3 regions of the Magnetospirillum sp. XM-1 genome follow, and region 1 is predicted to be linked to each of the others. Evidence: riboswitches for the same ligand, from Rfam matches in the RefSeq annotation. Region 1 holds a riboswitch; each other region holds the start of a gene.
What was found. Region 1 has a riboswitch for cobalamin ahead of XM1_RS19940 (carbohydrate porin). Riboswitches for the same ligand answer to the same signal wherever they lie in the genome.

Region 1 (9,586 bases):
CGGCCAGTGGCAGGACACCTTCATCATGACCGCCCGCTACGGCTGGCTGCGGATGCCGCACTGAGGCCGGGTTGCGGCGGGCGTTGGCGCGCCCTGCTGGGCTCGAACCAGCGACCTGCCGCTTAGAAGGCGGCTGCTCTATCCAACTGAGCTAAGGGCGCCCGTCGCCGCCTTGGATCACCGAGAGCGGTGCGCGCCCAATCTGGCGCAAACCGCGACCTGCCGCCATTGAGGCGGCGGCCAAGCGGCCGGAGGCCGCGCCCGGCGAGGGGCAAACTAATCTAGAAGCGGCCGAATTCCAGCTTGTCGAAGCGGAAATTGTCGGCGTAGTTCTTGGGCTTCTGCAGGCGGGCGTTCTCGGTGGCCACCTGATAGTCCAGGCCCTTCTTCTTGGCGAAGGCCACGGCCTCTTCCATGGTGGCGAACTTGACCCGGACCTGCGAGGTGGTGTCGGTCGAACCCAACCAACCCATCAGGTTGTCGGGCTGCTTGGGGGCCGCCGGCTCGTATTCCAGGACCCAGGACTTGGCGTTGCCACCCCGGCCCGATTGCATGGCGGTCTTGGCGGGGCGATAGATGCGGACCTGCATCAAAGTCTCTCCTGCTGGTCTGGACGTCCTGGTTGCGGGCGGGGCCTTTGAAAATCAAGGGGTTGTCACCCCCTGCCCGGCTCCGCCCGCAAGGTATAATCGACGCCTGGGGAATCCGCAAGAACCTACAGCTTGAACACGGTCCGAAGGCCCACCACCGTGGCGTCGGGAATGGTCTTGGACGAATTCTCGGGCAGCGTGGTGGTGCCGCCGGGATGGACCACGTACTGCAGGTCGGGAACGATGGTCAGCCAGGGCGTCGCCTGATAGCGGTAGCTCAGCTCGATGGCCGCCTCGTAATCGTGGTCGGGGGCGGTAGCGGTGCCGAAGCGCCTTGCGTCGGAATCGCGGGCGGCCAGCGCCGGGCTCATGCGGCCGAAGGCGAAGCCGATGGCGGCGACGTCGTCGTCGCGGCCTTCCAGCGGCCCCTTATAGGCCAGGCCGGTATCGAAATAGAACGGCATCTGGTTGCGGTCCTCGGGCAAGGCGGTGACCCGCAGGAAGGCCGACAGCCCCAGATCCTCGCTCCCCGCCTCCTTGTAGAGCATGCCGTCGTAAATGCCGTAGACCGCCCAATTGCCGCGATGGTTCCTGGCCGAACCCGCCGCGCTGCTTCCCAGCGACACGCCCGAATCGTCGTAACGCTGGTCGGTGGCGCGGCCGCCGTAATACCAGCCGCCCAGCTTGAACATGGTGGGCAGGCCGGCGGCGCCCTTGGCCTGGTTGAGGCCGTATTGGGTCTCGAACATCCACATGGGCGCCCCGTCGACGGTGTAGTCCACGCCGCTGCGGTTGCGCTTCTGGGCGTCGTTGCCGGCATTGGTTCCGGGCGCCACGTTGCCGGTGAAGAGCCCCGCCTGCACTGCCAGTTCCTCGGTGGCCTGGACCTTTAGCCGGGTGCCCAGGTTGGACAGGGGATAGCCGCCGCCGCCCGAGGGCAGGTTGGCGGCGAAGGACGGCGGCCAGCCGAAGGCGGAGTTGACGAGGTTGGTGGCCACCACCGAGTTGAAGAACTCCTCCTGCATGGGCAGCTGGCCGAAGCGCAGCGACACCTTGTCGTCCAGCACGCTCTGCTGCAGCCACAGGGAGAACAGCCGGGTCGAGGGCGCCGCCTCGATGTCGCGCACCGGAATCAGGTTGCCGATGAAATTGGCCGACAGCTGGCGCCCCTGGACATGCAGGCCGGTGACGTGGAAGGCGCCGCCCTTCCAGCCCACCGCCTGTTCCAGGTCGGCGTCCACGTCCACCTGCAGCAGGGCGTTGCCCACGGCGCGGCGCTTGATGCCGCCCGATGGGTTGCCCAGCATCTCGGCGGTGTAGGCGGCGTTCACCTTGACGCCCCGCTCGGCCAGATGGGTCCGCAAGCCGCCCCAGTCGCCGGTCAGGGTGTCGCGCTCCCACAGCCCCTTGACCGCCTCGGCGGTCTCGGCCTCTTCGGCCCGCGACGCGGTGAAGGTCAGGCACAATCCGGCGGCGACGGCCACTCCGATGGCGAAATTTCCAGTCTTCATGTCTAAATCCACCCTACAAGAATGCGGCGCAGGTCCACCTGCATCCGGGACACCCCGCCCGGAGAAGCGCGCGCACGCGATGATGATGGCAGGTCTCCTGGCTCGCGGGTCAAAGGTCCTGCCCCTGCCTTCCCGGTTCGACACGGCCCCCCGGTGGATGTCGGGGCCGAAACCAGTGGCGTTCCTAAGCGGGCGGGACCTCTCCGCATACAGTTGCGGGGGCAGCCGCGGGCTGGGGGCGTCGAAGCCCTTGACCGCGTTCCCTTTTCACCTCGGGCTCCCATGGGGAAGCCGTCGGAACCATCAAGCCCGAGGTGTAACCGCGCCCCGATGGGAATGCAAGAAATATGTTATACTATAACGTTCGGCCGGGAGGATCATGCCGGGCATCTATGTCGGGGTTCGATTGGACCTGGGCCGGAGGTTGGGGTAAATTCCGCGCCGAACGGAGGTCTTCAGGGATGAAGCGGTCGGATTTGCCCGAGGCGGAAAAGCCAGCGCACCACGCGTCGGACGCGGATGGCGACGGGGTAGCGCCTCCGGCGGCCGAGGGCGGCTGGCTGACCGTCAGCGAGGCGGCCGAGCATTCCGCCCCGGCCGGCGCAAGCAGCCTGCTGGCCCCGCTGCGCCAGGGCCTGGGCCGGCTGGCCGCCAGCTGGCGCTATCTTGCCGACCCCGCCGAGCGCCACGCCCTGGCCCAGCACGCCCGCAACGGCCTGGCCCGCCTGATCCGGAGCGCCAGGGGACCGGCCATGACCGGCGGCATGGACGCAGGCGGCGCGCCCCCCGTGCTTCCGTCCGAGATGTCCGAACCCGACGCCGTTCCGGCCTTCGACCCGGAAGCGGCGCTGGAGCGCCTGCGCTCGGCGCTGCGCCAGTTGCCGGACAAGGGCGAGGTGGTGGTCCCGGGCAATCTCCAGTCCCTCGACCGCCTGCTGGCCGATCCGCCGCCCGCCATGGATTTCCAGGCCGCCGACCTGCTGCACGATTGCTTTCCGCGCGGCACCCGGCATTCCGGCAATCGGGTGCTGCTGGCCGTCGCCCGCAACCTGACCCGCAATTTCGGCCGCCCCGGCCGCCTGCCCATGACCAGCGGCAAGGCCTGGACCATGCTCGATCCCGCGGTGTTCGGCGACCAGATGGCCGCCCAGCTGGCCGAGATCAGCGATTTCGTCCTGACCTGGCAGGCCCAGGAAAAGAGCTTCCTGATCCTGGAATTCGCCGAGGTGGAGCTGATCGAATACCTGTTCGAGCACCTGCACCCCAGGCGTCACGGCGCGCTGCTGATTCGGGTGATGGACTTCAAGGTGCTGTCCACCCGCCGCGCCGGGCTGCTGCGGCGCATTCCGGCCCGCGTCCGGCGTTTCGTCCAGCACACGGCGGGGGCGGCGCCCTCGGTGCCGCTGGGCTATGCCAGGGATTCCGCCGTCCTGCTGGAACATATCGAAAAGCGGATCTCCTTCCGGCCGGTCACCGAGGCCGCCGCCACGGCGCGGGCCGAAGTGGAAAAGATCATCGCCCGCCTGTCGCCCCCAGAGCAGGAGGCCTCCTTGCGCCTGGCGCCGGCCGCCGCCGCCCGGGAGCCCGACAAGCCCGGCCTGGACCAGATCATGCAGGCCCTGGGCGCCTCTGCCCAACCCGCCGCCGCCCCACAGCCCGACGCGACCCCCGGCCGGATTTCCGCCACCCCCTCGGCGCCCCAGCCGGTTCAGGCGGTGTCGGTGGCCGCCACGCCTCATCCCACCGCGTCCCTGCCGGTTCCCGCCGTTCCCAAGCGGACGCGCTTCGGCAACCGCCAGAAGACCGAGGCGGTGATGCGGGTGCTGGCGGGGGAAAGCCGCGAACAGGTGGCCGCCGCCCTGGGGGCCACCCCCGAACTGGTGGAAAAGTGGCTGGGCGCCTTCCTCAACGGCGGCTCGTCGGCCCTGGCCATCAAGGCCAAGCAGGCCAAACCGCGCCGGACCAGGAAGACATCTCCCCAGCCGGACGCCGCCTCCATCGACGACCTCAAGGCCAAGCTGCAGGCCTTGCTGCAAACCGTCGAGGTGCTGAGTACCCAAATGAACGCGCTGCCCCCGGCCGAGGCGGCTTTGCCGCCGCACGCCCTGCCACCGCCAGCCATCGAGCCCATCCCCGACCCGCCGCCAGCGCCAGCGCCAACACCGGCGCCGCCGGACCAATCCGCCGCGCCCGGCTCTCCGCCGCCGGGATTTCCCGCCGAGGACCCCAACCCGCCACCCCGGCTGAAACGCAGCCGGTCACCCCGGCGACGCTGAGATATCCGGGCGCGATATCGAAACGCCCACACCCATCCTCACGCGAACTTCCGGCGGGCGGCACACCATCATAGGACTTCGATCCGGCCATCCACCGCCGCCGTCCGGCGCCACCCATGCCGAAATAGGCGGAGGGTTCTTTAGAATAATCACTGCAAGGACAATATGCCTTACGGCTATACTCCCGCAGGAGGATGACGAACCTTGACGACGCGGATACCCGGCGGAAGCGGCATGCCAACTGGATTTCGGGAACACAAACGCATCCCGGGGCACAACCGGCATCACACCGCGTCACATGGCGCAACGACTTGTTATTGTACGTAACTCGGTGTTTATGATTTCCCTGTCGAAATTGTTCTGGAGGCGTGACCCCATGGCGCGGATCGCGGTGGTCGAGGACGAAGCTCCTCTTCGGGCGGATCTGGTCGAGTACCTTTCGGCGTGCGGACACGACGTTGTCGGCTGCGGCGACGGCAAGGAGCTTGACCGCGCTCTGGATGAACGTCCCGTCGAAATCATCATTCTCGACATCAACCTGCCGGGCGAGGGCGGATTTTCCATCGCCGGCCGGCTGCGCTCCCATTCCGACGTCGGCATCATCATGCTGACGGCGCGCGGGCTGAACGTCGACCGCGTGGTCGGCCTGGAGGTCGGCGCCGACGTCTACATGGTCAAGCCGGTGGAACTGCGCGAACTGGAAGCCCAGGTCCGCACCCTGGCGCGGCGCATGCGGGTCTCGGCGGCGGCCCCCGGCGCGGGCGAAGCGCGCCCGGCGCACGAGGCCGCGCCGCCCGCCGCGACCCCGCCCACGGTGTCCACCGAATGGATCTACGACCAGTTGACCTGGACGCTGATCGCACCCGACGGCAAGTCCATCAAGCTGACCGGCAACGAACGGGTCTTCGTCTCGCTGCTGGTGACCCGCCCGGGCGAGCCGGTGTCGCGCGACGAGATCTTCCGGGCGCTGGGCAAGCGCGGCTGGGACCCGGCCGACCGCTCGGTGGATTCCATGGTGCGGCGCTTGCGGGCCAAGGGCGACCAGAGCTTCGGCCACCCGCTGCCCATCGAATCGGTCCACAGCGTCGGCTACGCCTTCGCGGCGCCGGTCGGCCTCAGGTAGCCGATGGCGGAACGTCGCAAACTTTCGCTCAAGTCCCGTGGCGATCGCTCCGCCCCTTCACCTTCGGCGCCGCCCTGGCCGATCCTGATCGTCGATGACGACGAGCAGGTCCACCAGATGACCCAGGTCATCTTGCGCGACCTCTCCTACCAGGGCCGTCCCTTCAAGTGCATCGGCGCCATGTCGGCCACCGAGGCCGCCGCCATCCTGGACCTGCAGCCCGAGATCCCGGTGGTGCTGCTGGACGTGGTGATGGAAACCCCCGACGCCGGCCTGCGTCTGGTTCGTCACATCCGGGACGAATTGGGCAACCGGCGCGTCCGCATCATCCTGCGCACCGGCCAGCCGGGCGACGCACCCGAGCGCGACGTGGTGCTGGGCTACGACATCAACGACTACAAGAGCAAGGCGGAGCTGACCGCCCAGAAGATGTTCACCGCCCTGGTGGCGGCGCTTCGCGCCTGGAGCGACATCACCACCATCGAACGCCTCAACGCCGAGCTGTCGGAGCTGAACACCTCGCTGGAGGCCAAGGTCGAGGACCGCACCTCGGAACTGCGCGAAAGCAACGAGGCCCTGGCCCGTTCCAAGACCCGCGCCGAGACCGCCCTGCTGCGCGAAACCGAGGCCAAGAACCAGCTGCGCCAGTTCCTGTCCATGGTCAGCCACGAATTCCGCACGCCGCTGGCCATCATCGATTCCTCGGCCCAGATGCTGCGCATCCGGGTGGAGAAGAGCGATCCCGGCGGCGTGGCCCGCCTGGACACCATCCGGGGCGGCGTGCAGCGCCTGCTGGGCCTGATCGACACCTGCCTGGCCGACGAGCAGTTGGACAGCGGCCGCATCGTGCTGCACGAGAAATCCTTCGCCATCGGCCCGATGATCGAGGTCACCCTGGCCCATTACCGGGTGGCCTCGCCCACCCACCTCTACCGCGCCCAGGTGGCCCCCGACCTGGCGGTGTGGGGCGATCCCGGCATGATCGCCCTGGTGATCAACAATCTGGTGGGCAACGCCGTGAAGTATTCGCCGGCGGGATCGGAAGTGACGGTGGTCGCCGCCCAGGACGGCGCCGATCTGGCCATCTCGGTAACCGACCAGGGCATGGGAATCCCGCCCGGCGACCTGCCCCACATCTTCGAGCGCTTCCACCGCGCCGCCAATTCCAAGGGCATTCCCGGCTCGGGGATCGGCCTGCACATGGTCCGCCAGATCGTCGAGATGCACGGGGGCGCGGTGACCGTGGACAGCCGCCTGAACGCCGGCTCGCGCTTCACCGTGCGGCTGCGTCCGTCGCCCGGTCCGGGGGCCGAGGGCATCGATCCGGTGCAAGACGGCTTGAGCGCCCCCGCCCCCGATGATACCGTCCAAGACCTTGGTGAAGGCAACAGGTAGCCGGCATGCTTGCGAAACAATACCGCTCGTTCAAGCACGACCTCGACCAGCGCGGCATCATCTTCTCGTTTTCGGGATACCTGTCCGAGGAGATTCTCTATTCCCTGGGCAACGCGCTGCGCCAGAAGATGACGCTGGAGGACGCCAACGTCAGCACGGTGAAGAAGGTCTTCTCGGTCTTCGTCGAGCAGGCCCAGAACATCATCCGCTATTCCGCCGAGAAGCTGTCCGGCGAGAAGCCGTCCGGCGACAAGGGCCAGTCCATCGAGCTGTCGTCGGGCATGGTGACCATCGGCACCGAGAACGACCGCTTCTTCATCGTCTGCGCCAACGTCGTGCTGGCCGCCGACGAGCCCCGGCTGCGCGAACGGCTCGAACGGCTGCGCTCCATGGACCGCGACGCCATCAAGGCCTACTACAAGGAGCAGCTGAAGGAAGCCCCCGAGGAACAGAGCAAGGGCGCCACCATCGGCCTGATCGAGATCGCCCGGCGCGCCAGCGAGCCCATCGAGTTCGACTTCGACCCCATCGACGACCAGAAGTTCTTCTTCTGCATGAAGGTATCCATCTGAGGTGGTTATGGACAATTTGACGATCGCGGCCACGGAACGTTCGCCCGCGGTGGATTTCGACTTCGCCGCCGGACGCCTCAGCCTGAAGGGCGAATCCTACCCCGAGGACGCGTCGGCGGTGTTCGGACCCATTTTCGCCGCGCTGGAAGGTTTCCTGGGCACGGCCGCCAGCCGCGACGTGACCTTCGACTTCGACCTGGCCTATTTCAACAGCTCCAGCGCCAAGGCGCTGATGAACATGTTCCAGATGCTCGACCAGGCGGCCGAAGCCGGCTGCCGGCTGACCGTCAACTGGTTCTACGCGACCGACGACGACACCATGAAGGAGTTCGGCGAGGATTTCAGCGAGGACCTCGCCCACGTCACCTTCAATCTGGTGGCGGTCGAGTAGACCCCTTGAGCGGTTTCAACCTCTTCGACGCCGAGGAGAAGAGCCTTGAGCAGGCCGAGGATCTGCGCCGCCGGCTCGATTCCGCCCCGGAACCGGTCAGAGACGGCATCGCCTCTCTGATCGATGCCTATTCGCGCTCGGTGCGCGAGCAGCGCCGACTGGTCCGCGTCTCCGACCGCCTGCAGGCCCAGCTGGCCTCGGTCAACCAGGAACTGGGCCGCCGCAAGGTCGAGGCCGAGGATGCCCTGGAAAGCCTGAAGGCCGCCCAGGAATCCCTGGTCCAGGCGGAAAAGCTGGCGTCGCTGGGCGCCCTGGTGGGCGGCGTCGCCCACGAGATCAACACCCCCGTCGGCATCGCGCTGTCCTGCGCCTCGCATCTGGCCGATTCCACCGCATCCATCGCCAAGCTGTTCGAGGCCGACGACATCTCGGTCGAGGATTTCGAGCGCTTCATGGACACGGTCAAGGACACCACCGGTCTGATCCTGTCCAATTGCGAGCGCGCCGCCGACCTGATCCGCAGCTTCAAGCAGGTGGCGGTGGACCGCACCACCTCGGAACGCCGGCGCTTCGACCTGGCCGCCTATATCCGCGAGACCCTGTCCAGCCTGGGCCCCCATCTACGTCAGGCCGGCCATGCGGTGCGCCTGATTTGCCCCGACGGCATCGTCATGGACAGCTATCCCGGCGCCCTGTCCCAGGTGTTGAGCAATTTCGTCATGAACTCGCTGGTCCACGGCTATGACCAGGGCCAGCCGGGAACCCTGTCCATCACGGTGGAGCGCGACGGCGAGGCGGGCGTGCGGCTGGTCTACGCCGACGACGGCAAGGGCATCGCACCCGAAAACCTGGGCCGCATCTTCGACCCCTTCTTCACCACCAGGCGGGGCAGCGGCGGCTCGGGCCTGGGGCTGCACATCGTCTACAACCTGGTGACCGGCCCGCTGGGCGGCAATGTCGGCGCCGATCTTCCCGCCGGCGGCGGTACCCGTTTTTCCATCCAGATTCCCTTGGCTCCCAACGCCTAATCCTTCGTCACACTCCGGCGCAATGCGGGGGTGGCGTGCCCTTTGGCGTGGGTGGAATATGAGCGAATGAGCAAGAACCCGGACGATCGCGGCCCGGAACCGGCCGGCAAGACCAAATTGTCGCTGCGCCGCGCAGACCGGACGGGCACGACCGAAGGAGCCGCCCCCTGGCCGGTCCTGGTGGTGGACGACGATTCCGACGTCCATTCCATGACCCGGGTGCTGCTGCGCGACTTCAGCTTCCAGGGCAAGGGTTTCGAGGTGATCAGCGCCATGTCCGGCGCCGAGGCCCGCGCCATCCTCGGCCGCCGCAGCGACATTCCCGTGATGCTGCTCGACGTGGTGATGGAAACCCCCGACGCCGGCCTGTCGCTGATCCGCCACGTGCGCGACGACTTAGGGAATCGCCGGCTGGCCATCGTGCTGCGCACCGGCCAGCCGGGCGAGGCGCCCGAACGCGACGTCATGCTGGCCTACGACATCAACGACTACCGCTCCAAGACCGAACTGACGGCGCAAAAGCTGTTCACCTCGCTGATCGGCGGCTTGCGGTCGTGGATCCACCTGTCGACCATCGAAGCCATGGCCTCGACCCTGGAACGCCGGGTCACCGAGCGCACCTGCCAGTTGGACGAGGCGCGGCGCTTCGCCGAAAGCCTGGTGGAGCTGCTGCCCAATCCCCTGTGGTTCAAGGACCCGG
Region 2 (9,586 bases), 730 kb from region 1:
AGATCGATCCCAAGACCGTCGAGGTAATGGCCATGCAGACCATGGCCGACCTGATGGTCGAGGTTCTGGTCGCCGATTCGGCCCAATCCACCACCGGCTACGAGCTGCGCGCCCGCATCCTGGACGTCAAGACCGGACGGGTGCTGGCCATGGTCAACAGCCGGGCGCTGAAGGAATGGCAGAAGACCGACAAGGCCACCGCCACCTCCAAGGGCTTCGACCTGCCCGACGAGGACGACGAAAGCTTCGGCCCCGAGCGCGCAGACCAGCGCTACAAGGCCACCTCGACCGGCTTCGAGAGGAAGCGCAAACCGCCCAAGCTTTCGCTCATCGCCCACAACCTGGCCACCAACGTGATGAGCGCCATGCTGCCGCGCCTGGAAGGCGGCGCCGTTCCGGTGGCCAAGACGGCCCCGACCGCCCCCACCGCCATCACGCCGCCGCCGGCCGTTCCCACGGCCACGGCCAAACCCGTCCCCAACGACAGCGCCGTGCCGCTGCCCGACGTGGAGGCCAAGCCCCTGCCCGCCCCCGAGAAGGCAGCCAAGACGGAAGCCCAGAAAGTCGAAACGGGGCCGACAGCCGAAGAGCCGCCTATGCCCCGTCCAACCAAACAGTGATCAGGTTTTACTGGCAGTCGGAAACCGCCACCTTGCAGCCCTTGCCGCAGGCTTCCAGGGCGTTGGCCTTGGCCTCGCCCTCGCTGCTGCCCCAGCCCACGCCGGTGTAGTCCTTGGAGGTGGCGTAGGCGCCGCAGGTGTCGTAACGCACCGCCACCTTGCAGCTGCTGTTGCCGGCCTTCTTGCACTCGCGCACCGCGTCGATGCCGGCCTCCTCGCGGGTGGCGCCGCTGCCGACGCCGAAGCCCACTTCGCTGGCCTTGGTCGCGTCGGCGTCGTCGACCGCGATGGCGCCCGCCGCCCAGGCGGAACCGGTCAGGGCAATACCCGCCGCCATTACCGCGGCCATGATCATCTTCTTCATCTTCGTCCCCTCCTGAGGAGTATATTCAGCCTCTGGGAGCGTACTCTTCCTATCAGATTCAAACTATTCCAAATTTATTGCGGTTTCTGACATATGCCGAACGTCTCCCCCGCCACCGGACCGGGACAGCAGGAATCCTGCCGCCCCGGCGGTAAGCGTTAGGGCAGAAAAATCAGCAGCCGAAGGCAAACGCCGTCTCGGTGCCGTCATCCCAGCCGTCCCACATATAATCCTCGGCGATACCGTCGGCGATCAGGCGGAAGGCGTACTGCGCCTGATCGAGATAGAAGCCGCAATAGGCCCCGATCTTGTCCATGCCGCCATTGGCCTCGTGCGCCTCGGCCGGACAGGGCGAGCCGCAGAAATGCCGCACCGGACAGGTGGAGCAGGCCTTGATGTCCTCCACCTTGCGCCCCGTCACCAGCTTGAAGGCCGGGCTGTCCAGCACGTCCTCCACCCGGTCGGTAAACAGGTTGCCCCCGGCGAAGGCCGGCAGGCCGATGAACTCCGAGCACGGGAACAGCGAGCCGTCGGGCGCCAGGGCGAAGAACGACCGCCCGCCGCCGCAGGGCGAGATGTCGCACATCAGCCGCCGTGCCGTAGGGGCCAGGATGGAGATCAGGATGTTGACGAAATTGGCCACCACCAGCTTGCGGCCCGTTTCGCGGTAAAGCTGGTGGGTGCGGTCCAGGGCCGCCAGATAGGCCCTGGACACCGCCTGATCCTCGGCCCACGCCCCTTGCCCGCCCGGCTGGGTGCAGCGGACCACGTTCAGCATGCAGGCCGGCACCTCCTCGGCGTGGAGGAATTCCACCATCTCGGTCAGCTGGCCCAGATTCTCGCGGTTCATGGTGCAGATGACGTTGAAGCCGGCATAGCCCTTGAGGCGGCGGATGGCGTCCACCGTCGAGGCGAACACCCCGTCGCCGGTCCAGCGCTTGCGCGAGCGGTCGGCCACCTCGGGTTTGGGCGCGTCCAGCGACAGGCCGATACCGCAGCCCCGAGACGTCAGGAACTCCACCGCCGCGTCGTCCAGCAGGGTGGCGTTGGTCTGCACCCCGAAGCGGAAGCGGTCGGAATAGGCGTCGATGGCCTCGAACATGGCGTCCTTGTTGAGCAGCGGTTCGGCGCCATGGAAGATGATCTGCGGCTTCCTTTCGGGCGGCATGGTGCGCGAGAAGTACTCGTCGAGCCGCACCATGGCGTCCATCAGCTTGTCCCGGCTCATATGCTCGCCGGTACGCCGCATCTTCTGCGGGATGTAGCAGTACGAGCAGTCCAGGTTGCAGCGTTCGGTGGGGTTGAAATAGACCGCCGAGGGCTTGAGATGGAAGCGCAGCATGTCCATCTCGCGGGCGAAGTCGTCCCGCTTGGCCCGCCAGTCGCGCTCCAGGGCGCCGTCGTCCAGGACATTGTCCATCTCGTCCTTGCGCACCAGCGCCCAGAAGGCGTTGTCGGCGTCGATCAGGGCGGTGTAATCGGCGTGGCCGATGTCGAAGGTCTGGAGGCCGTCGGGAAGACGGCCCCCACGGATGGGGGCCGCCTGGTTCACCGCTTCACCTGCTTGTCCATCAGGACGTAATGGGACAGGCCGGTGCCCTCGGCGTCGCAGGTCTTGCGAACGGCGATGACGGAGGGACGCTTCTTGGTGTCGGTCTTGGTCATGGCGATAATCCTTAACGTATGCCAAAGGGGCTTTCCGGCCGGGGCGCGGACGCGCACCAGCCGAAACCCTTTGCCATCGGATTTCGCCCCTCGTTCAACCATGTCCGTGCAGGTCTTCTGGCTCTCGGATCAGCCACGAAACCACGCCTTCCCGGCTTATCGCCAGTGGCTGGGGCTCGGACGCCCCTGTGGTCCGTGTCCCCGATTACAGCGGCGGGACCGCCACGGAATTTCACCGTGTTCCGGGATGCAGGACAAAGATGGCTCTACAATACCGCAATGGAGACGTCAAGTTCCGGCGGTTGTCGCGCTGAAAAGGGCCTGCTATCGTCCGCCCCCCAATGCCAAGGAAGGTGGGTCATCATGAAGGACGTTTCCGTCGCCATCTTGGGAGCCAGCGGCTATACCGGCGCCGAGCTCGTGCGCCTGCTGGCGCTGCATCCGGCCTTCCACGTCAAGGTGATGACCGGCGACCGCAAGGCGGGCCAGTCCATGGATTCGGTCTTCCCCCATCTGGGCGGCCTCAAGCTGCCCAACCTGGTCGCCATCGACCAGGTGGACTTCAAGACCGTCGACGCGGTGTTCTGCTGCCTGCCCCACGGCACCACCCAGGAGGTGATCGCCGCCCTACCCGCCTCGGTCAAGGTGGTGGATTTGTCGGCCGATTTCCGGCTGTTCAACGTCGACACCTATGCCCAGTGGTACGGCCACGAGCACCGGGCGCCGGACTTGCAGAAGCAGGCGGTCTACGGCCTGACCGAGCTGGCGCGCGGCCCGGTGGCCAAGGCCCGGCTGGTGGCCAATCCCGGCTGCTATCCGACCTCGGTGCAGCTGCCGCTGATCCCGCTGCTGAAAGCCGGGCTGATCGAGGCGACCGACATCGTCATCGACGCCAAGTCGGGCGTGTCGGGCGCCGGACGCGCCGCCAAGGAGGCCAACCTCTACACCGAGGTGACCGAGGGCATGCACGCCTACGGCGTCGCCAGCCACCGGCATTCGCCCGAGATCGAGCAGGGCCTGTCGGAGGCGGCGGGCGCTCCGGTGCTGGTGACCTTCACTCCCCACCTGATCCCCATGAGCCGGGGCATGCTGTCGACCATCTACGTCAAGACGAAGAAGGGCGCCAAGGCCGCCGACCTGCGGGCCTGCCTCGCCAAGACCTACAACGACGAACCCTTCGTCCGCGTCCTGCCCGAGGGCGTGGTGCCCCACACGCGGCATGTGCGCGGCTCCAACCATTGCCTGATGAGCGTGTTCGACGACCGGGTGCCGGGGCGGATCATTATCACCTCGGTGATCGACAATCTGGTCAAGGGCGCCTCGGGCCAGGCGCTGCAGAACATGAACCTGATGTTCGGCCTGCCCGAGACCCTGGGTCTCGAACAGCAACCCCTGTTCCCGTGAGGACTTGAGATGAGCGGCAACATCATGCCCTTCCAGGGCGTCAGCCCGACCATCGGCGAGAACGTCTTCATCGCGCCCACCGCCACGGTGATCGGCGACACGGTGATCGGCGCCGGCACCTCGGTGTGGTTCAACTGCGTCATCCGCGGCGACGTCCACGAGATCCGCATCGGCGAGCGCAACAACATCCAGGACGGCACCATCATCCACGTGACCGGCGGCAAGCTGGGGACCTATCTGGGCTCGGACATCACCATCGGGCACGGCGCCATCCTGCACGCCTGCACCCTGGAGGACCGCTGCTTCATCGGCATGGGCGCGGTGGTCCTGGACGGCGCGGTGGTGGAATCGGGCGCCATGGTGGCGGCCGGAGCCGTCGTCACGCCGGGCAAGCGCGTCAAGTCGGGCGAGTTGTGGGCCGGCAACCCGGCCAAGATGCTGCGCCGCCTGTCGGACGAGGAAATCGCCTTCTTCCCGGTCTCGGCCGAGAAGTACGTGGAACTGGCCGCCAAGTATATCAAAGGCTAAGCCTAGCCCGGTGCCATACTTGCGCCGTGTCTTCCGCCCTCCTACTCTTTCCGGTCTGGGGACAAGACGGGGTAAGCATGGCTGACAAGGCGAGGAAGAAGGGCGGTCTGAAGACGGCGCTGGCCGGCCCTCTGGCCCTCATCGGCCGGCTGATGGGCGGCGGCAAGGCCGAGGCCCCCGCCGCCGCGCCGAAGGAGACCGCGTCCACCGCCCTGGTGGACGATTCCTTCACCCTGGCGCTGGAAGGGCTGCTGGCCGAGGATGACGGCCAGTATCAGACCAAGCTGCACCTGATCTCCCTGGTGGAGTTCCACGAGGCGGTGGGTGACAAATGGGCCCGCATCGCCGAAAAGGTCATGCTGATCGCCGAGGGCGTCATCAACCTGCATCTGGGCGCCGGCAACGTCTTCGGCCGCAAGGGCCCCGACCTGTTCGTCCTGGTGTTCCGCAACACCCCCGCCGCCGAGGCGCGACGCCGCGCCGTGCGCATCGCCCAGGACCTAGGCACCCGGCTGGTGGGCAGCCAGTTCGCCGGCCATGACCGCCCCCTGGCGCTGGCGGCGGAAATCTCACTGGCCGACGCGCTCGACGAAAACGGCGAGCTGGATCTGGCGGCCCTGGCCGCCGCAATCACCGAAACCCGCGCGGTGATCGCCGAACAGGCCCCCGCTCCTCCTCCCATCGCCCCGCCCGAGGACGCCGCCCCCCGGCGCGACAAAGGCCCGCAATGGGAGGCCATGACGGTGGCCGAGCGCAACAGGCTCGACCCCAACTGGCGCGACGCCCCCGTGGACGGCTCGGCCCGGAGCAAGGCCGACCCCAATTGGCAATCGGTCGCCGCCGAACGTCCCGCCGACGATATCGCGCCGGGCCTGGACGCCGCGCCGCCCCTTCCCGGCGATGCCGCCCTCTCCCTGGTCTGGCGCCCCACCTGGATGGAAGAGGGCGAGGTGATCGGTGCCTACCGCGCGAACGTGCAGCGCGTGGACGAGCCGGGGCAGGCCGCCTACGAGGGCAGCCGCGCCTATCCCGCCGCCGACGGGGAATCCATCGTCAGGCTGGACAAATTCGTCGCCGGTGCGGCGGTGCGCGGCATCAAGGCGGCCCAGTCCGACAACAGCTCCGCCCGGATGGTGGTGCCGCTGCACTGGGGCTCGCTCGGCACCTCGGCCCGCATGTCGGTGCTGGCCCCCTTCGCCGACATCCCCGAGGCGGTGCGCACCCAGGCGCTGGTCATCGACCTGTTCGGCCTGCCGGCCAATCTGGCCCCGGTCGCCCTGTCCGAGGCGGTCAGCGCCATCCGCCCCCTGTGCCGCGAGATCATCATCCGCGAGCCGCTCAGCCATCCGGCCCTGAACCGCGTGGCCCTGGCCGGCGTCAATCTGGTCAGTATCGACCTGGCCGAACTGCCCAACGCCGACAAGACCGACGACGACCACCTGCTGGCCGGGCTGCAACAGCTGCGCCGCCAGGCCGAGACGCTGGGCCTCAAGGTCTGCGTCTGGGGCGTCCGGCGGCGCAAGGTGGTGGTGGGAACGGTCCTGGGCGGCTTCGCCATGATGAACGGCCCTGGCCTGATGAAGGACCTGCCCCGCCCGGCCAAGGCGCTGCCCGCTCCCCGCTCGCGCTTCACCGCCGGACCATCGTGACCGGGCCGCAACTCAGGGGGGCGCTGTCCACCCTGGCCATGGTCGCGGTGATCGGCGGCGCCATCGGCTGGGCGCTGTTCCGCTGGGCCTGGGCCAGCGACGCAGCCGGGGCCGCCCTGCTGCTTTACGTGGCGCTGGAATGGAGCGCCATCTCGGCCGGGGGAAAGCGCATGCTGGCGGCCGCCCTGCTGGCCGCCCTGGCCGCCGCCCAGTTCCTGCCCCTGCCCCTCCAGACGCTGCGCCACGGCATGGGAGAATCCGTCTTCCTGGTCGGGCTGTTCACCACGCTGGGCATGCTGCGCGACAGCGCCCGCACGTCGCGCCTGATCCGCCGCTGCGGCGAGCAGATGGTGCGCCAGGGCCCCGGACGCCGCTACGCCGCGCTGTCCTTGGGCAGCCACCTGATCGCGCTGGTGCTCAATTTCGGCGTGCTGGCCCTCTTGGGCATGATGGTGGCCAAGGGCAACACCTTGAGCGCCGCCAACGGCGACGAGATCGTCAAGGGCATCCGCAAGCGGCGCATGATGACCGCCATCCTGCGCGGCTTCGCCATGATGACCGCGTGGTCGCCGCTGGCGGTGTCCTTCGCCGTGATCCAGCAGGTGGTGCCGGGGCTGGCGTGGTGGCATCTGGTGTCCCTGCAGGTCGTCCTGGCCCTGATCCTGATGGGCTGGGGCTGGGTGCTGGACCGCCTGGACTTCCCCCCCCATACCCGCCGCCTGCCCCCCCACCGGCACAAGACCCAGTTCCGCCCCATCCTCGGCCTGATCGCCCTGGTGGCCGCCATCGTGGTCGGCGCCGTCGCCCTGGCCGAGATGCTGGGCGTGCGGCTGGTGGTGGGCGCCATGATCGTCGTGCCCCTGGCTGCGGTCATCTGGCTGTTCGCCCAGCAATCGGGAGCGCTTCTCCCGCGCACGGCCCTGACCTTTCGGCTGTTCGTCGGCCATGTGTGCGACAGCCTGCCCGGCTTCCGCTCCGAGGTGGCCATGCTGGGCGGCGCCATGTTCCTGGGCAGCGTCGTGGCGGCCTTCATCACGCCTGAGGACACGGCGCACGCCATCGCCCTGATCCCCCTGCCACCCGTCGCCGTGGCGGTGCTGCTGGCCTGGGGCGTGATGGTGGCGGCCCATGCGGGCATCTCGCAACTGGTCACCATCACCTTGCTGGGCAGCGCGCTGGGCAGCCTTTCGGCGGCCGGCATCAATCCCCTGGTCCTGGCCAGCGGCATGCTGGGGGCCTGGGCGCTGTCCATCTGCACCACTCCCGTAGGCGCGGCGGTGATGTCGGTGGCAAGGGTGGCGGAAGTCCCTGTCCGGACGGTATCGCATACCTGGAACCGGCGGTTCGTTGTGGTCGGGGCCCTGCTTCTCGGGGTATGGATGGTGGCCCTGTCCCTGATGCTGTGAGGCCGCCCTTGTCCCGCCTGCCGGTCAGCCCGCCCGTCGCCATCGCCGCCGCCGCCGTCACGGCCGCCGGGCTGGCCCTGGCCCTTGCCGCCCCGATCCTGATGGACGGCAATTCCTGGCGCGGGCGCATCGAGGCCGAAGCTTCCACCCTGGTGGGCCGCAAGGTCACCGTGGCCGGCCCCATCAGCCTGCGCATCCTGCCCAGCCCGGCGGTGACCCTGGCGGCGGTGGCGGTGGAAAACGCCGCCTCCCTGGACCGGGTGCGCCTGGGCCTGTCGCTGGGCGCCTTGCTGTCCGGCCGTCCCGAACTGTCCGACATTCTCATCGAGGGAGGACGCGCAGGCCCCGTCGACGGCTTGAATCTTCGCGCCTCGGCGGCGAAGGACGCCTTTGCCGTCAGCGGAAACGCCAAGCTGTGGGGCAAGCCCGTCACCCTGGAGGCGAGCGGATCGCGCCCCGCCGCCAACGAGACGGCGCCCTTGAAGGCCAGCCTCGCCATGCCGTCGCTGGAAAGCTCGGCCGGCTTCGAGGGACGCTTCGGCAAGGGCGGGCTGGACGGCAAGGTCGAGGTGTCGCTGGCTTCCCTGGCCCGGGCCGCCGGGTCGGGACAATTGCCCGATTCCCCCCTGTCGGCCCAGGCCGGATTGCGCCTGACCCCGGACGAGGTGGTGATCTCCGACCTAGGGGTGATCCTGGGTGATTCGACCATCACCGGCAGCGTGGTGGCCAGCCGGAACGGCAGTCCCGCCCTGATGGACGTCACCCTTCGGGCCGACAGCTTCGACCTGGACGCCCGGCAGACGCCCGCCGCCCCCCGCCCAGCCGCCCCAACCGCCCCGGCCGCCCCAACCGCCGCACCGGCCCCCACCGGCGGGCCGCAACCGCCATCGCCCGCCCCCGCCGCCTCGCAGCCTTTCGAACTGCCGCAGGATCTCGCGGCCAATCTCGATATCGGCATCGGCCGCCTGATCTGGCGGGGCGAGATCGTTTCCAACATCCAGTTGAACGCCCTGCTGGACGGCGGCCGCCTGACCCTGTCCCAGGCGTCGGCCCGGCTGCCCGGCGCCGGCGCGGTCAAGCTGACCGGCGCGCTTTCCACGCCCGAAGGCCGCCCGCGCTTCGAGGGCGACCTTCGGGTAGAAAGCCGCAACTTGCCTACCTTACGCCAGTGGATCGGCCTGGGCGGCTCTCCCACGCCGGCCAGGGCCAAGCTGGAAGGTAAGGTGCGGCTTGCCGACAACCGGCTGTCGCTCAACGCGCTCACCCTGGATCTGGACGAACGCCGCGTCACCGGCATGATCGGCGCCGGGCTGGCGTGGCCGGTGCCGGTGAAGGCGGAACTGGGCTTGCCCGGACTGGCCTTCGGCTTCGACGGGAGCTGGGAGGGTGGAAGGGTCGCGGGGAACGCATCCTTGCGCGCCGCCGGCTTCGCCCAGGCCATGCGCACCCTGGCGCCCGCCTACCGTCCGCGCGGCAACGGCGAATTGTCCGTCACCGGCCGCGTCGAGGGAAACAGCAGCCAACTGGCCTTCGACGAGGTGCAGGCGCGGGCCGGCGACGCCGTTCTGGGCGGCAAGGCGGCCCTCGCCCTGGAGGGGCGGCCCAGGCTGACCGCCAGCCTGACGGGCAACGCCATCGCGCTGGACCCGTTCCTGCCCGCCGAGGGCAAGGACAAGGCCGACGAGCCGAAACCCCGCCGGCGCACCGGCTATGCCGCCCCGCCGCCGCCGCCCATCATTGCGGCCGCCCTGTCCTCGGACGGCGCGTGGTCGCGGTCTCCCCTCGACCTGGGCTGGCTGCAGGCCCTGGACGCCGACGTCACCCTCGAGGCCAAATCCGTCAGCCTGGAGCGCTGGCGGCTCGACCAGGTTCGCGCCCATATGGGGCTGGCCAAGGGCGTCCTCGACCTCGACCGCCTGTCGGGCCGCCTGCTGGGCGGCGAACTGGCCG
Region 3 (9,586 bases), 1.6 Mb from region 1:
CGCCATAGCCGCCCATATGGAGCATAGCCTGGAAGGATTCCATGACGTTGGTCACTCCCCTTGCGCCGCGGCGTGGATCTGCGCCATGCGGATGACGCGGATCTTCTGTGCGGCGATCTCGGCGCGGCCCCGAAGGATCAGGATGGAGATCCAATAGGCCTTGAAGCCCACCGCCATCAGCAGCAGCGGAATCAGCATGGACGAATCGATGGCCGGGCCGCCCATCTTCACCACGGAAGCGGGCTGGTGCAGGGTGTTCCACCAATCCACCGACCACTTGATCACGGGGATGTTGACGGCGCCCACCAGGGCCAGGATGGCGGCGGCCTTGTGGCCGCGCTCAGGATCGTCGAAGGCGTTGACCAGGGCCATGTAGCCGAAATAGAGGAACAGCAGGATCAGCATGCTGGTCAGCCGGGCGTCCCAGGCCCACCAGGTGCCCCACATGGGCTTGCCCCAAAGCGAGCCGGTCAGCAGGCACAAGAAGGTGAAGGCGGCGCCCACCGGCGCGGTGGCCTTGGCCAGCAGATCGGCCAGCGGATGCTTCCAGATCAGCGCCATCCCTGAGAACACCGCCATGGCGGTGTAGCAGAACATGCCCATCCAGGCCGACGGCACGTGGACGTACATGATGCGCACGCTTTCGCCCTGCTGGTAATCGGCGGGCGAGCCGAGCAGGGCGAAGTAGAGCCCCGCCCCCAGGCAGAGGATGGCGATGGCGTTCGACCAGGGCAGAATCACCTTGGCGAGGCGGAGGAAGCGGGCGGGATTGGCGAAGCGATGCATGGCGCCCTTTCTTAGCGCCGTTCCATTCGCATTTCCAGCGGAGTCGAACGGGCGGACGGTGAAGAAAAGTTCATGTCGTCGGGGTGGTGCGGGCGGGACGCCCGCGCTCCAGGGGAGAGGCGGAGCGCGGGCGTCCCGCCTGCATCTACACCCGATCGCCCATGGGCAGCTTGCGGATGCGTTTGCCGCAGGCGGCGAAGATGGCGTTGGCCAGGGCGGGCGCCAGCGGCGGCACGCCGGGCTCGCCCACTCCCGTAGGGGGCGCCGACGACGGCACGATGTGGACCTCGACCGCCGGCATCTCGTCGATCCGCAGGCAGCGGTAGTCGTGGAAGTTGGATTGCTCGGCCTTGCCGTCCTTCAAGGTGATCTCGCCGAACAGGGCGGCCGACAGCGCGAAGGCGATGCTGCCTTCCATCTGGGCCCTGACCACGTCGGGGGTAACGGCGATGCCGCAATCCACCGCGCAGACCACGCGGTCCACCTTGATCTCGCCCTTGGGGCCGATGGTCACCTCGACCACCTGGGCGACGAAGGAGTGGAAGCTTTCATGCACCGCGAGCCCGCGCCCCTTGCCGGCGGGCAGCGGATTGCCCCAGCCGGCCTTGGCGGCGGCCAGTTCCAGCACGGCGAGATGGCGGGGCTGGTCGGCCAGCAGGGCGCGGCGCAGCTCCAGCGGGTCCTTGGCGCCCGCCTGGGCCAGTTCGTCCAGGAAGCATTCAGTGGCGAACGCGGTGTGGCTGGAGCCGACCGAGCGCCACCACAGCACCGGCACCGGCAGCCTGGGCGAGTGCAGCTCCACCCCCAGATGGGGGATGGCGTAGGGAAGATTGGCCGCACCCTCCACCGAGACCGGGTCGATGCCGTCCTTGACCATGCCGGCGAAGGGGCCGCCGGCCAGGATCGACTGGCAGACCAGACGGTGGCGCCAGGCCAGCGGCATGCCGCGCTCGTCCAGAGACGCCTCGAAGCCGTGCAGCGCCATGGGGCGGTACCAGCCGCCGGTGATGTCGTCCTCCCTGGTCCACATCAGGCGCACCGGGGCGCCCACCGCCTTGGCCACCTCGACGCCCTCGACGATGTAGTCCGAGGCCGGATTGGCGCGCCGCCCGAAGCTGCCGCCGGCCAGCATGGTGTGAATCTCCACCTGTTCGGGCTTGAGGCCCGCCACCTTGGCGGCCATGGCCTGATCGTGGGTCTGGAACTGGCAGCCGGCCCAGATCTCGCATTTGCCGGGGACGAGGCGCACCACGCAATTGAGCGGCTCCATGGGGGCGTGGGCCAGATAGGGCAGCTCGTAGGTGGCGGCGAGGCGCTGGCTCCCCTGGCCGAGCGCCAGGGTTGCGTCACCCCTGGCCGCCGCCGGGCTGCCGGGCTTGGCAAGCAATTCGGTCCAATCGCGGCGCAGGGCTTCGGTGGAGACCCGTTCGGCCGGTTCGGTCCAGCGGGGCTTCAGGGCCTCGCGGCCCTTGTGCGCCGCCCAGAAGGAACTGGCGGCCACGGCGATGCCCGACGAGATGGGCGCCACGGCGATGACGCCCGGCACCGCCAGGGCCGCCTTGCGGTCGTAGGATTCCATGCGGGCCCCCCACACGGGCGGGCGGGCCACCAGGGCGGTAAGCAATCCGGGCAGGCGGATGTCGGCGCCGAATTTGGCGGTGCCGTCGCTCTTCATCCGGGAATCGGTGCGCTTGACCCCGGGCTTGCCGATCAGGCGGAAGTCGGCGGGCTGCTTCAAGGGCGGCGCGGCGGGCGGAGCCAGCGTGGCGGCCACCTCCACCAGCTCGCCATAGGACAGGCGCCTTCCGCTGGGCATGTGGACCACCCCGCCGTTGAGGGCGGCAAGGGTCGAGGCGTTGACCCGAAGAACGCGGGTCGCCGCCTCGATCAGCATCTCGCGCGCCGCGGCGCCGGCCAGGCGCAGCTGCTGCCACGAATTGGCGGTGGCGGTGGAGCCGCCGGTGCCCTGGCTCGGCCCCCAGAACAGGTTATTGTAGCGCTTGGAATCGGCGGGGGCGAATTCCACCGTCACCTGGGCGGGGTCCACCTCCAGTTCCTCGGCCACCAGCACCGGCAGGCCGGTGGCGACGCCCTGGCCCATCTCCAGATGCTTGACCGTCACCGTCACCCGCCCGTCGGGGGCGATGGCGACGAAGGCGTTGACGGCCGTGCCGCCGCCGCCGGCTTCCGCCTCGGCGCGGGCCTCGCCCACCGCCAGGACCAGGCCGGTGCCGGCGGTGACCTGCAGGAATGTCCGGCGGTTCATGCGCCCCCCCGCAGCCGCTTGGCGGCCAGATGGATGCCGGCGCGGATGCGCTGGTAGGTGCCGCAACGGCACAGATTGCCGCTCATGGCGTTGTCGATGTCTGCATCGCTGGGCTTGGGATTGCGGCGCAGCAGGGCGCCGGCGCTGATCAGCTGGCCCGACTGGCAATAGCCGCATTGGGGCACGTCCAGCTCGATCCAGGCGGCGCGCAATTGCGCCGCGACGGCGTCGTTCAGACCGGACAGCGTGACGACGCGCCGGCCGTTGATCTCGGAAACCGGCAGCTGGCAGGCCCTGGCCGGCTCGCCGTCCACCAGGACGGAACAGGCGCCGCATTGGCCCTGGCCGCAGCCGTAGCGCAATGCGGTCAGGCCCAACTGGTCGCGCAGCACCCACAGCAGCGGGGTGTCCGGCTGGGCGTCCACCTTGTGGCGTTCGCCGTTGACGATGAGAGAGTACATCGATCCGTCGCCCTTCCGTTTGGAAGGGTTACAGGCTTACCCGCAATGGCGCGGGCGGGCAAGGGTTAACAGAATCCTAACCACGCTCGTGGTTGGAGTGGAGGGGTACGTTTCTCAACGGAGGCCGAGATGCCGAGACTGATCGCCCTGGTCCTGGCGGCGTTTTTCCTGGCGGGCCACGCCACGGCCCAGGTCACCGACCAGACCATGATGGTCGGCAAGGCCGTCACCGTGGTCGAGCGCCTGCGCGCCGACCCCAATTTCAGCTCCCAGATGACTAACCTGCTGGGCCGGGCGCGGGCCGTGCTGGTGGTGCCCGATCTGGTCAAGGGCGGGTTCATCCTGGGCGCCCAGTACGGCACCGGCGTGCTGCTGGCCCGCGATGGGTCGGGGCGCTGGAGCGGCCCGGCCTTCTATTCGGTGGCGGCGGGCAGCGTCGGGCTGCAGATCGGCCTGCAGGACGCCGAGACTGTCTACATCATCATGAACGAGGGCGGCCTGAAGGCGGTGGTGGACAACCAGTTCAAGGCCGGCGCCGAGGCGGGCGTGGCGGTGGCGGTGGTGGGCGCCGGCGCCTCGGCCAACACCACCACCAATGTGGGGGCCGACATCTACGCCTTCTCGCGCTCGGTCGGCCTTTACGGCGGCGCCACCCTGGACGGGGCCGGCATCCTGCCGCGGCACTCGTGGAATTCCGCCTATTACGGCGGCAATCCGACGCCCGAGGACATCCTGTTCAGCCGTACGGTGGATTCGCCCCAGGCCGACCGGCTCAGGGACATCCTCTCGCGGTAGTTTGCCTTCCCTCAGGATGACGCCGGCAGGCCCACCGTGAACCTCGCCCCGCCTTGGCCGCGGTTCTCGGCGCGGATGGTTCCGCCGTGGGCTTCGACGATCTGGCGCGAGATGGACAGGCCCAGGCCGGAATGGGTGCCGAATTTCTCGCCTTCGGGCCGCTCGGAGTAGAAGCGCTCGAACACGGATTCCAGCTTGCCTTCGGGGATGCCCGGCCCCTGGTCCTCGACGGTGAGCACGATGCGCCCGCCGTCCCGCCGGGCGGCCAGGACGATTCGCCCGCCTTCGGGGCTGAACGAGACGGCGTTGGCGATCAGGTTGCGCAGCACCTGGACCAGGCGGGATTCGATCCCCTGGACCACCAGGGAATCGCCGGTGGGCCGTTCCACCTGGAAGCGCAGTCCCCGGTCCTCGGCAATGCCGGAATAGATCTCGGCCATGGTGTCGAGCATGGCCGACAGCGTCACCGGGCCGGTTTCGGCGCGGCTCATCTCGGCGTCGACGCGCGAGGCGTCCGAGATGTCGCTGATCAGCCGGTCGAGCCGCCCCACGTCGTCGAGCACGATGGCCATCAGGCGGGCGCGCTTTTCCGGGTCCTCGATGCGGGCCGCGGTCTCGACGGCGGAGCGCAGGGACGTCAGCGGATTCTTGATCTCGTGCGCCACGTCGGCGGCGAAGGCCTCGATGGCGTCCATGCGCCGCCACAGGGCCTCGGTCATCTCCTTCAAGGCCAGGGACAGCTCGCCGATCTCGTCCTTGCGCCGCGACAGGTCGGGGATGGCGTGGACGCGGCCCTGGCCGTGGCGCACCCGCTCGGCGGCCAGGGCCAGGCGGCGGATGGGCCGGGCGATGGTGCCGGCCATGTAGAGCGACACGCCGATGGTCAGCGCCAGCGACACGGCGAAGGCCTCCAGGATGGCGATGCGCACCTGGAACAGCGAACGGGCGATGTTGGCGCCGTCGGCGGTGATCAGCAGGGCGCCCACCACCTGCTTGTAGCGCTGCACCGGCACCGCCACCGACAGCATCAGGGAGCCGTTCTTGCGCGAGCGCACCGCCCAGGCGGCCCGCCCGGCCATGGCGGTCATCACCTCCTCGAAATCGTCGGCCCGGGCGTTGGGATGCTCGCGATAAAGGGGCAGGGAATCGTCCCTGGGCATCCAGCGCGACCAGCGGTCCCATTGCCGCGCCAGCCGGTCACTCCAGTGGGGCGGCGTGGGCGGCGGCAGTTCCTCGATATAGATGGAGCCCTTGGCGCCGCCCACCACGCGGGAATCGGCGGCCAGTTCGCCCACCGAGCCGAACAGCCGGGCGCGGAACTTGGCCGGCTCGGACAGGCGGCGGACCATCTGCTGCGCCATGTCGGGGTTGATCTCGAAGAAGCCCGCCTCCTCCTCGAACACTGCGCCCTCGCCGATGGCGCCGGCCACCATCTCGGCCTGGGTGCCCAGACCGTCCAGTTCGGCGCGGATCAATCCCTGCTTGTAGCGGTCGAGATAGAACACGCCCACCACCAGCACGATGGGCGCCAGCAGGTTGACCAGCAGGATGCGCCGGGTCAGCGGCGAAGCCAGCAGCCGCCAGCGGGGCAGCCGCCGCCTCGGAAGGGTGGGCTCACTCATCCCGATAACGGTATCCGACGCCGTACAGGGTCTCGATCTGGGCGAAGTCGTCGTCCACCTCGCGGAACTTCTTGCGCAGCCGCTTGATGTGGCTGTCGATGGTGCGGTCGTCCACGTAGATGGACTCGCCGTAGGCCGCGTCGATCAACTGGTCGCGGTTCTTGACGTGGCCGGGACGGATCGCCAGGGATTTGAGCAGCAGGAACTCGGTGACGGTGAGGTCCACCGCTTTACCCTTCCAGGTGCAGATATGACGGCCGGGGTCGAGCACCAGCTGGCCGCGCACCAGGGTCTCGCCGCCGGGCTCGGCCGCGCCTTCGGCATTGGCCTCCAGGCGGCGGATCAGGGTGCGGATGCGCTCGATCAGGAGCTTCTGCGAGAACGGCTTCTTGATGTAGTCGTCAGCCCCCATGCGCAGGCCCAGCAACTCGTCGATCTCGTCGTCCTTGGAGGTGAGGAAGATCACCGGAATGGCCGATTGCTTGCGCAGGCGCTGCAGCAATTCCATGCCGTCCATGCGCGGCATCTTGATGTCGAGCACCGCCAGGTCGGCGGGCTGGTTGGTGAGGCCGCGCAGCGCCTCGGCCCCGTCGGTATAGGTGCGCACCTTGAAGCCCTCGGCCTCCAGCGCCATCGAGACCGAGGTCAGGATGTTGCGGTCGTCGTCGACCAGGGCGATGGTATGGGACACGGGAACCCTCCTCACGCTAGACCTAAGGCCATACTTTATCAGGCCGGGAATGGTTTGCATCCCGATCATGGCGAAATTATAGTGCCCGGCGATGGTTCCCCGCGATCCGAGAGGGCGCGGGGTGAAAATGGGAACGTGGTGCGGCGCCCGAAAAGGGGCCAATTCCGCGACTGCCCCCGCAACTGTAGGCGGAGAGGTTCCGGCCCTTGAGAGACGCCACTGGCCCGAAAATGGGCTGGGAAGGCTATGCCGGACCCAACGACCCGCGAGTCAGGAGACCTGCCATCATCGAGAGTCGCTTGCGAGCCCGTTCGGCCGGGGTGTGCCGTCGGGTCAGTTTTCCGTTTCGCGGCGACAGGTGTTGTCTCTCGACGAACGGAGTCTGTTCATCATGCATATCATGGAAGGGTTCCTTCCCGCCCCCCACGCCGTCGCGTGGACCTGCATTTCCGCCCCCTTCGTGGTGGCGGGCGCACGGAGCCTGAAGCGCATCCTGGCCGAACGGCCCGAGGCGCGGCTGAACATCGCGGCGTCCGCCGGCTTCACCTTCGTGCTGTCGGCCCTGAAGCTGCCCAGCGTCACCGGCTCGTGCTCGCATCCCACCGGCACGGCGCTGGGCGCCATGCAGTTCGGGCCCGGCATCATGGCGGTGATCGGGGCCATCGTGCTGCTGTTCCAGGGCCTGCTGCTGGCCCATGGCGGATTGTCGACCATGGGGGCCAACGTCTTCTCCATGGCCGTCGCCGGGCCGTGGGTGGCCTATGGCGTGTGGAAGCTGGCCGGACGCCTGGGCGCGCCGGTGGCCGTGGCTGTGTTCCTGTCGGCCTTCCTGGGCGACCTCGCCACCTATGTGGTGACCTCGTTCCAGCTGGCGCTGGCCTTCCCCGACGCGGAAAGCGGCTTCGTCGGCGCCTTCGCCAAGTTCGGCGGCATCTTCGCCGTCACCCAGCTGCCCCTGGCGGTGGCCGAGGGCCTGGTCACCGTGGTGGTGATGAACGCCCTTTCCAGCCGCACCCCGCGCATCGAAGGAGCCAAGGCATGAGCGCGCGCGCCAATACCCTGCTGCTGGGCGCCGCGGCGCTGATCATCGCCGCCCCGCTGGTCCTCAACCCCGCCGGCCAGTTTGGCGGCACCGACGACGCGGCCAGCGAGGTGGTGTCGTCCTCCAATCCCGGCTACGAGAAGTGGACCGCGCCGTTCTGGCAGCCGTCCAAGGAGATCGAAGGCCTGCTGTTCGCGCTGCAGGCCGCCTTCGGGGCCGGTCTGCTGGGCTATGTCATCGGACGCCGGCACGGCCGGCGGGACAAGTGAGCGAGCGGAGCGAGCGCGGGAGCGTTGAGCGACCCGAAGCGCAGCGGAGGAGCCCAGCCCACGGATGTGGGCGCCCGGCGCTTGAGGGCGTTCAACCATGACGCTGGCCATCGACCGGCTGTCACAGTCGGGACCATGGCGCAAGCGAGCGACCGCCGAGAAGGCGGCGCTCGCCCTTGGCCTGCTGGTCCTGGCCCTGGCGTTGCCCCCTTTGCCGGGGGCGGCGCTGGTCTTGGCCGTCGCCTGGGCGCTGGCCCTGGGGGCGGCGAAGGTGCCGCCGGGCGACTGGCTGCGGCTCAACGTCATTCCGCTGGGCTTCGTGCTGACCGGGGCGGCCACCCTGGCGGTGGACGTGGATTCCCAGGGGCTGCGTCTGGCCGCCGACCAGGGCGCGCGCGCCGCCCAGGTGGTGCTGCGGGCGGCGGCTTGCGTTTCCGCCCTGCTGCTGCTGGCCGCCACCACGCCGGCCCCCGATCTGGTGCGCGGCCTGCGCCGCCTGGGCCTTTCCGCCGAGATCGCCGAGGTCATGCTGCTGACCTGGACCTTCGTGTTCCTGCTGCTCGACCAGGCCGCCGCCATCCGCAATGCGCAGGAGGCCCGTCTCGGCTGGTTCGGGCCCAAGCGGCAACTGCGTTCGCTGGGCCTCCTGATCGCCCAGTTGCTGCCGCGCGCCATGGAGCGCGCCCGGCGTCTGGAAGTGGGACTGGCGGCCAGGGGCTTCGACGGCTCGCTGCCCATGCTGTCCGTGGCGCGTCCGGCTTCGGGGCCGGTGCTGGCGCTGATTTTCGCAGGGCTGGCCGCCCTGGCGGGGGTAAGCCTGTGGCTGGCGTGATTCTCGAGGCGCGTGGCCTCGCCTATGCCTATCCCGGCGGCGTCGCGGCGCTCGCCGGTCTCGACCTCAGGGTGGAGCGGGGGCGGCGTCTCGCCGTGCTGGGGCCTAACGGGGCGGGCAAGACCACCTTGCTGCTGCATCTCAACGGCACCTTGAAGCCCGCCGCCGGCGACGTCCGCCTGGACGGCGCGGCGCAGTCCTATACGCGCTCGGCCCTGACCGGCTGGCGCAAGCGGGTGGGTTTGGTGCTGCAAGAGCCCGACGACCAGCTGTTCGCCGCCACCGTGGCCGAGGACGTGTCGTTCGGGCCGCTCAACCTCGGCCTCGACGAGGCGGAGACCCGCCGGCGGGTCGAGGCGGCGCTGGACGCGCTCGGCATCCTTGATCTGGCCGAACGCGCCACCCACATGCTGTCCTTCGGGCAGAAGAAGCGCGTCGCCATCGCCGGTGCCCTGGCCATGGAGCCCGAGGTGCTGTTGCTCGACGAGCCGCTGGCCGGCCTTGACCACCAGGGAGCCAAGCGCCTGCTCGCCGCCCTGGACCGGCTGGCCCAAGCGGGGACGACCCTGGTCTTCACCACCCACGAGGTGGATTTGGCCTACGAATTCGCCGACCGGGTGGCGCTGTTCCAGGGGGGCAGGGTGATCGCCCAGGGCGAGGCGGCCGAGGTACTGGCCGATCGCGAATCCCTGGCGGCCTGCGGGCTGGAACCGCCCTTGCTGCTGGAGCTGGGGGTGCGGACCCGCGAGGAGGCGTTGGCCTTGATAGCGGCCCGCCGAAAGGTGTATTAGCAAAGCCTCAACAAATGAGGTCTTCCATGCG

Region 2: linked by a shared signal. The riboswitch ahead of cbpA (modified peptide precursor CbpA) and the one ahead of XM1_RS19940 (carbohydrate porin) in region 1 are both predicted to bind cobalamin.
Region 3: linked by a shared signal. The riboswitch ahead of XM1_RS05595 (energy-coupling factor ABC transporter permease) and the one ahead of XM1_RS19940 (carbohydrate porin) in region 1 are both predicted to bind cobalamin.

What each region holds. Positions count from the first base shown of each region.
Region 1 is NZ_LN997848.1:4,348,812-4,358,397, forward strand. Features, by position in the region: gene XM1_RS19925 (hypothetical protein) at 1-64, shown strand, start outside; tRNA gene XM1_RS19930 (tRNA-Arg) at 85-161, opposite strand; gene XM1_RS19935 (ETC complex I subunit) at 282-590, opposite strand; gene XM1_RS19940 (carbohydrate porin) at 716-2,101, opposite strand; cobalamin riboswitch at 2,171-2,421, opposite strand; gene XM1_RS19945 (helix-turn-helix domain-containing protein) at 2,563-4,377, shown strand; gene XM1_RS19950 (response regulator transcription factor) at 4,754-5,500, shown strand; gene XM1_RS19955 (hybrid sensor histidine kinase/response regulator) at 5,504-6,895, shown strand; gene XM1_RS19960 (SiaB family protein kinase) at 6,901-7,467, shown strand; gene XM1_RS19965 (DUF1987 domain-containing protein) at 7,475-7,858, shown strand; gene XM1_RS25240 (sensor histidine kinase) at 7,864-8,886, shown strand; gene XM1_RS19975 (diguanylate cyclase) at 8,953-9,586, shown strand, end outside.
Region 2 is NZ_LN997848.1:3,620,783-3,630,368, forward strand. Features, by position in the region: gene XM1_RS16775 (hypothetical protein) at 1-620, shown strand, start outside; gene XM1_RS16780 (DUF4189 domain-containing protein) at 628-984, opposite strand; gene cbpB (peptide-modifying radical SAM enzyme CbpB) at 1,157-2,536, opposite strand; gene cbpA (modified peptide precursor CbpA) at 2,533-2,649, opposite strand; cobalamin riboswitch at 2,739-2,924, opposite strand; gene argC (N-acetyl-gamma-glutamyl-phosphate reductase) at 3,010-4,053, shown strand; gene XM1_RS16795 (gamma carbonic anhydrase family protein) at 4,063-4,581, shown strand; gene XM1_RS16800 (hypothetical protein) at 4,659-6,230, shown strand; gene XM1_RS16805 (hypothetical protein) at 6,227-7,636, shown strand; gene XM1_RS16810 (AsmA family protein) at 7,645-9,586, shown strand, end outside.
Region 3 is NZ_LN997848.1:1,164,599-1,174,184, forward strand. Features, by position in the region: gene ccmD (heme exporter protein CcmD) at 1-43, opposite strand, end outside; gene XM1_RS05565 (heme ABC transporter permease) at 52-786, opposite strand; gene XM1_RS05570 (xanthine dehydrogenase family protein molybdopterin-binding subunit) at 932-3,052, opposite strand; gene XM1_RS05575 ((2Fe-2S)-binding protein) at 3,049-3,513, opposite strand; gene XM1_RS05580 (lipid-binding SYLF domain-containing protein) at 3,643-4,308, shown strand; gene XM1_RS05585 (stimulus-sensing domain-containing protein) at 4,320-5,930, opposite strand; gene XM1_RS05590 (response regulator transcription factor) at 5,923-6,621, opposite strand; cobalamin riboswitch at 6,697-6,923, shown strand; gene XM1_RS05595 (energy-coupling factor ABC transporter permease) at 7,013-7,663, shown strand; gene XM1_RS05600 (energy-coupling factor ABC transporter substrate-binding protein) at 7,660-7,932, shown strand; gene cbiQ (cobalt ECF transporter T component CbiQ) at 8,030-8,764, shown strand; gene XM1_RS05610 (energy-coupling factor ABC transporter ATP-binding protein) at 8,752-9,555, shown strand; gene XM1_RS05615 (rhodanese-like domain-containing protein) at 9,582-9,586, shown strand, end outside.